2 linked regions of the Pelagicoccus sp. SDUM812003 genome follow. Each later gene encodes a partner of the first gene's protein in a complex. Links are inferred from orthologs where the notes say so. Each region holds a gene or a part of one and is shown in the gene's direction. Other genes may lie near its edges.

Region 1 (4,237 bases):
CGGAGAGGATGTCTGGGTGGCCCTGTCCGACCAGATCGCCCACTTCGACGGTATCTCCTGGAGCAGCTTCATGCAGCTGCCTGAAGCGAACTACACGCGGGCAGGCGTGTTCATAAAAGACGGTCCCAGCGATGGCATACACATCGTGCAGGTCAGCAATCAATGGACGCGCCGAGCGCTCTACGATTCGCAGCCCGCAGAGATCGCGATCCCCTTCCAAACGCTCACCGCCTTCAAGGACAAGTCGGCGCCGCGCATCGAAATCACCCATTTCGAGCCCCAAGTCAGCGAACGCGGCAATACCTCCATAACCTGGCAGGCGGTGGACTACCTCGAAGCGACGCCCCGGGATAAAATCGAATACTCCTACAAGCTGAACGATCGCCAATGGACTCCCTTCGCCAGGCAGAACCACCAGATGTTTCTCGGCTTGCCTCACGGCTCGCACACCCTGCAGGTCAAGGCTAGGGATCACGGGTTCAACGTTTCCCCTGAGATCGCCGCCGTGACTTTCTCCGTGACAGCTCCCATCTGGAGGCAAACCTGGTTCCAAGCCACCATCGCCGTCCTCGTCGGACTTGTCATTTTCCTATGGATACTCACCCAAAGCCGGAACAACCGACTTCAGCTGCTGAACGCAAATCTATCCAAGGCCAACGAAAAACTGCAGCTCCAACGCGCGACCATCGAGTCCCAGAATAGGATCCTCCGCCAAGGCAAGTCCGACCTGGAGAAACGCGTGAGGGAGCGAACCAAGGACCTCGAGCAAGCGAAACGGAAAGCCGAAGAATCCGACCACCTCAAGTCGGCCTTTCTCGCCAACGTTTCGCACGAGATTCGCACCCCCATGAACGCCATCATCGGCTTCTCCGACCTGCTCATGGCCAGCACCCAGACCCAAGGCGAGCAGCGCGACTTCATTCGCACCATCCAAAACAGCGGAAAGGACCTTCTCAATCTCATAGACGACATCATCGAGATCTCCAAAATCGAGTCGGAAAAGATCGAAATTGAAACGCAGGACATATCCGTAGATTGGATACTTAGCCAGACCCACGATACCTTTCGCGGCGTCTTGACCAGCTTTGGCCGCGACAACCTGCAGTTTCTCGTCGCCAAGGAGGAGCTCCCGGAAGGCTGCATCCTGAATACGGACCCCGATCGGCTCAAGCAAGTGCTCAAGAACCTGATCAGCAACGCGATCAAATTCACCCCGGATGGCTACATCCAGCTGGGCTGCAGACCGACCGCTCAAGGAGACGCCTTGGAGTTCTCGGTGGAGGACTCGGGATTCGGCATCAAGAAGGAACAGCTTTCGCTCATCTTCGAACGCTTCCAAAAGGGCGACACCAATCTCGGCCACACCTACCGAGGAAGCGGGCTGGGGCTGGCGATCAGCCAAAACCTCGTCTCCAAGCTGGGCGGCGCCTTGCGAGTCGAGTCGGAGTATCAGAAAGGAAGTCGCTTCTATTTCTCTCTACCCTGGGATGGTAGAATTCGGCGCGACTTCGACGTTCCGCAGGCCGAAGCCCCGGAAATCCCCCCTCCCTCCATTCCCCACAGGCCGCAGGAGCCGGTGCTTCTGGTGGAGGACGAGGAGACAAACTCCACCCTGATGGCGAAGATGCTGCAACAGCTTGGCGTGCCGTTCGTGCACGCCTCCTCCGGCGAGCGAGCGGTGGCCCTCTGCAAGCGAAGAACCTTTTCCGCTGTCCTCATGGATATCAAACTGCCCGAAATGCAAGGCGACGAAGCCGCCAGACGTATCCGAGAGATCGCCCCGGACCTGCCGATCATTTCCCAAACCGCCTACGCCATGGCAGGCGAGCGCGAGCGCTACAGCCACGATCCGTTCTCGGGCTACCTCTCCAAGCCGCTCTCCATATCCAGCCTCGCCCAAGCCCTCAACGCTACCGGACGCGTGCGCTAGGCGAGGCCGCGCCAGGTTTGCCCCCCCTCTAAAAATGCGTTGCCAGCGCATGCCTCCCTCCTAGCGTCATGGCTCTTCCGGTTCCACTTTTCGAGAAATGTTAGCCAAACGCATCATCCCTTGCCTCGACGTTCACGCCGGCCGCGTGGTCAAAGGCGTTAAGTTCAAAGAGCTCCGCGACGCGGGAGATCCCGTCGCCTGCGCCAAGGCCTACGACGAGCAGGGCGCCGACGAGCTGGTCTTTCTCGATATCACCGCATCCTCCGACGAGCGCCAGATCATGCGCGATGTGGTCGAGCAAACCGCCTCCGAGTGCTTCATGCCCCTGACCGTCGGCGGCGGTCTGCGAACGGTGGAGGACATCACCAAGATGCTGCACTCCGGGGCCGACAAGGTCTCGCTCAATACCGCAGCCATCAACAATCCCGACCTCATCTTCCAGTCGGCCCGCAAGTTCGGAAACCAATGCATCGTGCTGGCCATCGACGCCAAGCGCGACGGCGACTCCTGGCGCGTCTTCACTCACGGCGGACGAAACCCCACCCCGCTCGACGCCATCGAATGGGCCAAGAAGGGCGTCTCGCTAGGAGCGGGAGAAATCCTGCTCACCAGCATGGACGCCGATGGCACCCTCGCCGGCTACGACTGCGAGCTTACCCGACGCATCTCCGAAGCGGTGGAGGTACCAGTCATCGCGTCCGGCGGAGCCGGAAACCTGGACCACCTGGTCGACGTTCTCCAAAAGGGCAAAGCCGACGCGGTACTTGCCGCTTCCATTTTCCACTTCGGCACCTACACTATCGGCCAAGCGAAAGAGCGCCTCGCAAACGCCGGATTGCCCGCCCGTCTCTAGCCCCCTTACACGTCACTACCCTCTCGCCCCATGGAGCTCACCAAATTTTCAGACTACAGCCTTCGTCTCCTCATCTACCTCGCCCTGAACGACGATCGCCTGGTCTCGCTCCAGGAAGTCGCCGACGCCTACCAGATCTCCCGAAACCATCTGGTCAAAATCGCTGGAAACCTGAATCAGCTCGGCTACGTGCAGGCCACTCGAGGAAAAGGAGGCGGTCTGCGCCTCGCCAAAGCCCCACGGGACATCAACGCAGGACAGCTCGTCCGTCTCACCGAAGGAGACGCGCCGCTCATCGAATGCTTCGACCCAGTGAAAAACTCCTGCTGCTTGTCACCCGCTTGCGTGCTCAAAGGGGCCCTGAAACAAGCCGAAAACGCCTTCTATTCCGAGCTGGAACGATTCACTTTGGCCGACCTCGTCAAGCGTCCCGAAAACTTGCGAAGACAGTTCCCCAGCCTTAGCGAAAGTCGCGTTTCCGAATAGCTTCGACCTGACCTCGTATCTGCATTTCCGGTACAGATACCAAAACCCGCCGCCTCCCCAGCGCTCGATCTCGATCAGGGGAATTTTGAGCGCCTCGATTTCGATCTCGTTTTCGGACTGAAATCGATAGGTCGGATAAACGAAATTCATAGGTCCAGCGATCGCAGACTTCACGTGATGCGAAATCCAATACCAACGCCCCTGAAAGAGCGCTTTTTCCAAGGCAATCCATAAGTTGCATTATAAATACCTCTTTCTGGCATATCGGATGCTAAGCTTGGTGAGGAAATCAAACCTGATCCTCGCCTAATCCGATATGAACAAGAAAACGAACTCCTTGGCTGTCGCTGCGACCGTAGCGACCCTCACCCTCTCCTCGATCCTCTTTTCGGGCTGCGACGACAGCTCGGAAGCTGCTAGCGGCATCAGTCCGCAGAAGATGGCGGACGCTCTGCACCTCGTGATGAGCTCCGACCGTACCGTCTACACCCGCAACGTGGTCAACCGACTCACCAAACAGGACAAGGTCATCACCGCTAGCGAACATTGGGTGGATGACAAGGCCCTGCCGCTACCTGCTCAAATGTTCCGCATGGGGGCAGAGATGGTAGCCGAAAAAAGCAATGGTGAATTCAGTTATTCACTACAGTCGCTCTGGCCGATCAACAAGCAGAACGCTCCGAAAACCGATGCCGAAAAAGAGGGCTTGCAGTTCATCGCCGACAATCCCGGTCAAAACTACTACGCAGAGGAGACGCTGGGCGGCACCAAGTACTTCACCGGCATCTACGCCGACACAGGCGTAGCCGCAGCCTGCATCGACTGCCACAACGAGCACAAGGACTCGCCTCGCACCGACTTCAAGATGGGCGAAGTCATGGGCGGCGTCGTCATCAGAATTCCTCTCGACTAAATCATAAATCCATAATCTGAATACAATGAGCGAAACGCAAACACCCTCTCTCTAC
Region 2 (4,308 bases), on another replicon or contig:
CACATGGAGCTGGAAGTCGATCCAAAGCAATTCTCCAAGCTGATAAAATCCATAACGACTGCAGGAGCCATCATGCAAGGCGGCTGGTCTGCCACGGCTTTGGGAGACTTCGTGGCAGGGCCCAGTCACGAGCTGCCGACCGGTCGCTCCGGCCAGTGCTACAGCGGGTTGCAGATCAGCGATTTCATGCGTCGGTCGAGCTTGGTGAAGTACAGCAAGGCGGCTCTTGGAAAGGCGGCTTCCGCCGTTGAGGCTTTTGCTCGTATGGAAGGTTTGGATGCGCACGGACGTTCCGTCTCGGTACGCTTAGAAAGGCGCTCATGAGCGCTTTGAATTCGCCTTCTGAATACGCGTTGTCGCATGTTCGCAAGCTGCACGCCTATACGCCCGGATTTCAACCGAAAGGAACGGGTTGGGTTAAGCTGAATACAAACGAGAACCCTTATCCACCTAGTCCGATGGTGGACGAAGCCTTGAAAGAGGCAATGGGAGATGCTCTGCGTTTGTATCCAGATCCTCGCAGCATGGCGCTTCGCGAAGCGGCAGCAAACTTGCACGGGCTTTCTCCTGATCAGTTGATTTTTGGAAATGGGTCGGACGACTTGCTAAACCTCCTCGTGCGAGCGTTCGCCTGCGAGAAAGCCGCCGGCTATCTGATGCCGAGCTACAGTTTGTATCCAGTTCTTTGTGGCATTCAAAACTCCGGCGTGGTGGAGCTCCCGTTCGATCGCAGCATGGAGTTGCCGATCGATGAGCTGATCGAGCTCGATGCGCGTATCCTGTTTATCACTTCGCCCAACGCTCCGACTGGTGTCGGCTTTTCCAACGAGGAGCTGGCCAAAGTGATCGAAGGCTTCGATGGCATAGTGGTGGTGGACGAAGCGTATGCGGATTTCGCGAAGGAGACTGCCGTGGATCTGCTTTCGCGCTTCCCGAATCTCGTGGTCACGCGCACCTTCTCCAAATCCTACGGATTGGCGGGCTTGCGACTAGGCTACGCCATGGCGGATCCTTCGGTTGTCGATATACTCGATCGCGTCCGAGATAGCTACAACGTCAATCGACTCACTCAGGCTGGCGGCCTGGCGGCCCTTCGAGACCAGAGCTACCTGAAGGCGGTGGTGGGAAAGGTGAAGCGCACCCGCGACTTCTACCGAGCGGAGTGGGAAGCATTGGGCTGGTTTTGCTATCCGTCCCAATCCAACTTCCTGTTCGTCGAGCCACGGAACGCCTCTGGGGAAACGGGTCCGGAAGTGGCGCAAGGGCTTTTTGAATACTTCAAGCAGCGCAAGATACTGGTGCGGTATTTCCCGTCCAGCCCCTTGACTGCGTCGTTCCTGCGTATCAGTGTGGGCGACGAAGATCAGATGCTCCACGTGAGCGAAACGATATCGAAATGGCTGAAGAACGCATAGCATCCCTCGAGCGCAATACGAAGGAAACCCGTATCGCGGCAGAGCTGAACGTCGACGGAAAGGGCAGAGCGGACATCGCGACTGGCATCCCTTTCTTCGACCACATGCTTACCTTGTTCGCGGGCCATGGACTGTTCGACCTCACGGTGAAGGCGGACGGAGACATCGAGGTCGACTACCACCACACCGTGGAGGATGTTGGCATCGTTTTAGGCGAGCTCTTCAAGAAGGCGCTTGGCGACAAGTCGGGCATCACGCGCTATGGTTTTTTCATCCTGCCCATGGACGAGTGCCTCACCCGGGTGGCCATCGATTTGGGCAACCGGCCCTACCTGGCCTACAAGGTGTCCGCTCCGACAAGCTACGTGCGCGATTTCAACATCATCCTGATCAAGGAATTCTGCCGAGGCTTTTCCAACAGTCTGGGAGCGAACCTGCACATCGAGTTGGAGTATGGCGAAGAGCCGCACCACATCGTGGAGAGCATCTTCAAGTGCATGGCGCGAGCGATCGATGCCGCCTCGCGTATCGATCCGCGCATGGAAGGACGGCTTCCTTCGACCAAGGGCATGCTTTAGAGCGTTCCCGAACTCTGATTAACTCCTAAGACTTTTCGAGATGAGCAAAGACATTGCTGTCATCAACTACGGCATGGGAAATCTGCGCAGCGTGGAAAACGCCTTGCTGAAGATCGGCGCCCAGCCGCGTATCGTGACTCGTCCAGAGCAAGTCGGAGAAGCGAGCGGGCTTATCTTGCCGGGCGTGGGCGCGCTGCGCGACTGCGTTGACGGCCTCAAGACCGCGGCCTTCGACGACTTCATCCGTGGCTGGGTCAAGGAGCAGCGTCCCTTCATGGGCGTTTGTCTCGGTCTCCAGGCTCTGTTCGAGCATTCGGAAGAAGACGATGTGACGGGGCTTGGCGTCCTGCCAGGAAAGGTTGTGCGCTTCAAGTCGCGTCCAGGATTTAAAATCCCGCACATGGGCTGGAATTTCGCGAAGCTGCAGCAGGAAGGCTCCCCGTACTGGGAGGAGCTCGATCCCGAAACGGACCGCTTCTACTTCGTGCACAGCTACCATATCCTGCCGGAAGATCCATCTATCACCTTGACCACCACCGACTACGATGGCGTCTTCACCAGCTCCGTAGCGGTCGGCTCCCTGCTCGCCAGTCAGTTTCACCCCGAAAAGAGCCAGCGGAATGGGCTGCAGCTCTACGCGAACTTCGTGGCTTCGTGTGATTAGGCCAACTGAAAACAGCGAACAGAAAAGCTAATAGTTACGAAGTCGGTAGCAGATACTTTACATGACCCGCATGTCGGGGTAATTAGTTGGTCTTCTTTGAATTAGGATTTCCTGATTCGCCGCCAACGCCTAACTTGCAACTCCGAGTTTCCTGACAATGAGCAAAGAAGCCATTCTCAAAATAGACGATCAAGAGCTGTCCTTTCCGATCATCGAGGGCACTGAAAAAGAGCGAGCGGTCGACCTGCGTACCCTGCGTGCGAAGAGCGGCGGCTACATTACTTACGACGAGGGCTTCGGCAACACAGGGTCGTGCCAGAGCGAGATCACCTTTATCGACGGGGAAAAAGGCATCCTTCGCTACCGCGGCTACCCGATCGAGCAGCTGGCGGAGAAGTCTGACTTCATCGAGAGCGCCTATTTGATCATCAACGGAGAGCTGCCCACCAAGAAGCAGCGGGCCCACTTCTCGAACCTCATTTCAGAAAACGCGGCGATCGACGAGCGCATGCACCGCATTTTCGAAGGCTACCCGCGCTCCGCGAATCCCATGTCGATCCTGGCGGCCATGATGAATTCGCTGGCTTGCTTCTATCCGCATCTGGCCACCAACGATCGCGCCACGGACTTGGAAAATTTCGAGAAGGCGGCGGCCTTCGCCATTTCCAAGGTGCGCACCATCACTGCGGCGGTTTATCGCGTGAGCCAAGGTCTGCCGATCATGTATCCGAAAAAGAACATCGGCTACTGCGACAACTTTTTGCACATGATGTTCTCCGAGCCGTACGACGAGTATCCTCGCGATACCATCCAGGCGTCCGCTCTGAATCTCATTTTGCTCCTGCATGCGGACCACGAGCAGAATTGCTCTACCTCCACCGTGCGCATGGTGGGCTCCGGGGGAGCGAATCTCTTCGCTTCCATCTCCGCAGGCGTATCCGCTCTTTGGGGACCTTTGCACGGCGGAGCGAATCTCGCGGTCATCCAGATGCTGGAAGCCATTCATGCGGAAGGCGACGACGGCAGCAAGTTCATCGAGGAGGCCAAGAGCGGCAAAAGCAATCGCCGCCTGATGGGTTTCGGTCACCGCGTCTACAAGAACTTCGATCCACGCGCCAAGATCATCGGCAAGGCCTGCGATCAGCTGCTGAACAAGCTCGGCATCAGCGATCCCTGTTTGGACATCGCTCGCAAGCTCGAGCAAGCTGCGCTGGCTGACGATTACTTCATCTCTCGCAACCTCTATCCGAACGTCGACTTCTACAGCGGCATCATCATGCGAGCCCTCGGCATTCCGGTGGAAATGTTCACCGTGATGTTCGCCATCGGCCGCATGCCAGGCTGGGTGGCCAACTGGATGGAGGTTTCCAGCAACCCGAAAGGACGAATCAGCCGCCCCCGCCAGGTCTATCAAGGCCCGGCCGTTCGCGACTACGTGCCGATCGCGGATCGCGGCTAAGCGAAAGCTCGGTAAAAGGCGAATTTCAGGAAAGGCGGCTCTCGGCAGGGAGTCGCCTTTTTTTGGACTGAAGGCGTTGGCGCTAGTTGCTCAGTCCTTCTTCACGTGGTGCTCGTGCAGCAGGCCTTCGAAGCTAAGTCCGGTTAGGCCCTTCAAGCCATTTATCAACCGCCAAAGGGCGTAGATGAGAAT

The links. Proteins that work in one complex are often made in the same cells at the same time.
Region 2: the proteins of hisF (region 1) and hisH are in contact, whole or in part, in a crystal structure (PDB 6RU0), measured with the Thermotoga maritima proteins. The link is inferred for Pelagicoccus sp. SDUM812003 from one-to-one orthologs. Residues at the interface, in WP_004080486.1 of Thermotoga maritima: Met1, Leu2, Ala3, Arg5, Ser40, Glu41, Asp45, Glu46, Ala70, Glu71, Ile73, Asp74, Ile75, Pro76, Phe77, Asp98, Lys99, Ser122, Gln123, Glu161, Thr195, Leu196, Asn247, Arg249, Glu251; in WP_004080484.1 of Thermotoga maritima: Asn15, Arg18, Arg22, Arg117, Leu118, Pro119, His120, Met121, Gly122, Trp123, Asn124, Asn134, Gly135, Tyr136, Tyr138, Val140, Tyr158, Glu180, Lys181, Ser182, Ser183, Lys184, Ile185.

Annotation. Positions count from the first base shown.
Region 1 is NZ_JARXHY010000007.1:211,184-215,420, reverse strand. What follows is about bases 986-3,905. They hold hisF (imidazole glycerol phosphate synthase subunit HisF), read left to right. Parts: upstream 986-2,027; coding sequence 2,028-2,783; downstream 2,784-3,905. Other genes in these bases: QEH54_RS11840 (DUF3365 domain-containing protein), read left to right, coding at 3,586-3,905; QEH54_RS11845 (Rrf2 family transcriptional regulator), read left to right, coding at 2,814-3,269; QEH54_RS11855 (ATP-binding protein), read left to right, coding at 986-1,930. In the rest of the region: more of QEH54_RS11855, read left to right, coding at 1-985; more of QEH54_RS11840, read left to right, coding at 3,906-4,182; QEH54_RS11835 (group 1 truncated hemoglobin), read left to right, coding at 4,208-4,237.
Region 2 is NZ_JARXHY010000014.1:105,711-110,018, reverse strand. The notes cover bases 855-3,845. They hold hisH (imidazole glycerol phosphate synthase subunit HisH), read left to right. Parts: upstream 855-2,033; coding sequence 2,034-2,657; downstream 2,658-3,845. Other genes in these bases: QEH54_RS17515 (citrate synthase), read left to right, coding at 2,815-3,845; hisB (imidazoleglycerol-phosphate dehydratase HisB), read left to right, coding at 1,397-1,993; hisC (histidinol-phosphate transaminase), read left to right, coding at 855-1,415. In the rest of the region: hisD (histidinol dehydrogenase), read left to right, coding at 1-324; more of hisC, read left to right, coding at 321-854; more of QEH54_RS17515, read left to right, coding at 3,846-4,116; QEH54_RS17510 (VC0807 family protein), read right to left, coding at 4,207-4,308. UniProt on the Escherichia coli protein: IGPS catalyzes the conversion of PRFAR and glutamine to IGP, AICAR and glutamate. The HisH subunit catalyzes the hydrolysis of glutamine to glutamate and ammonia as part of the synthesis of IGP and AICAR.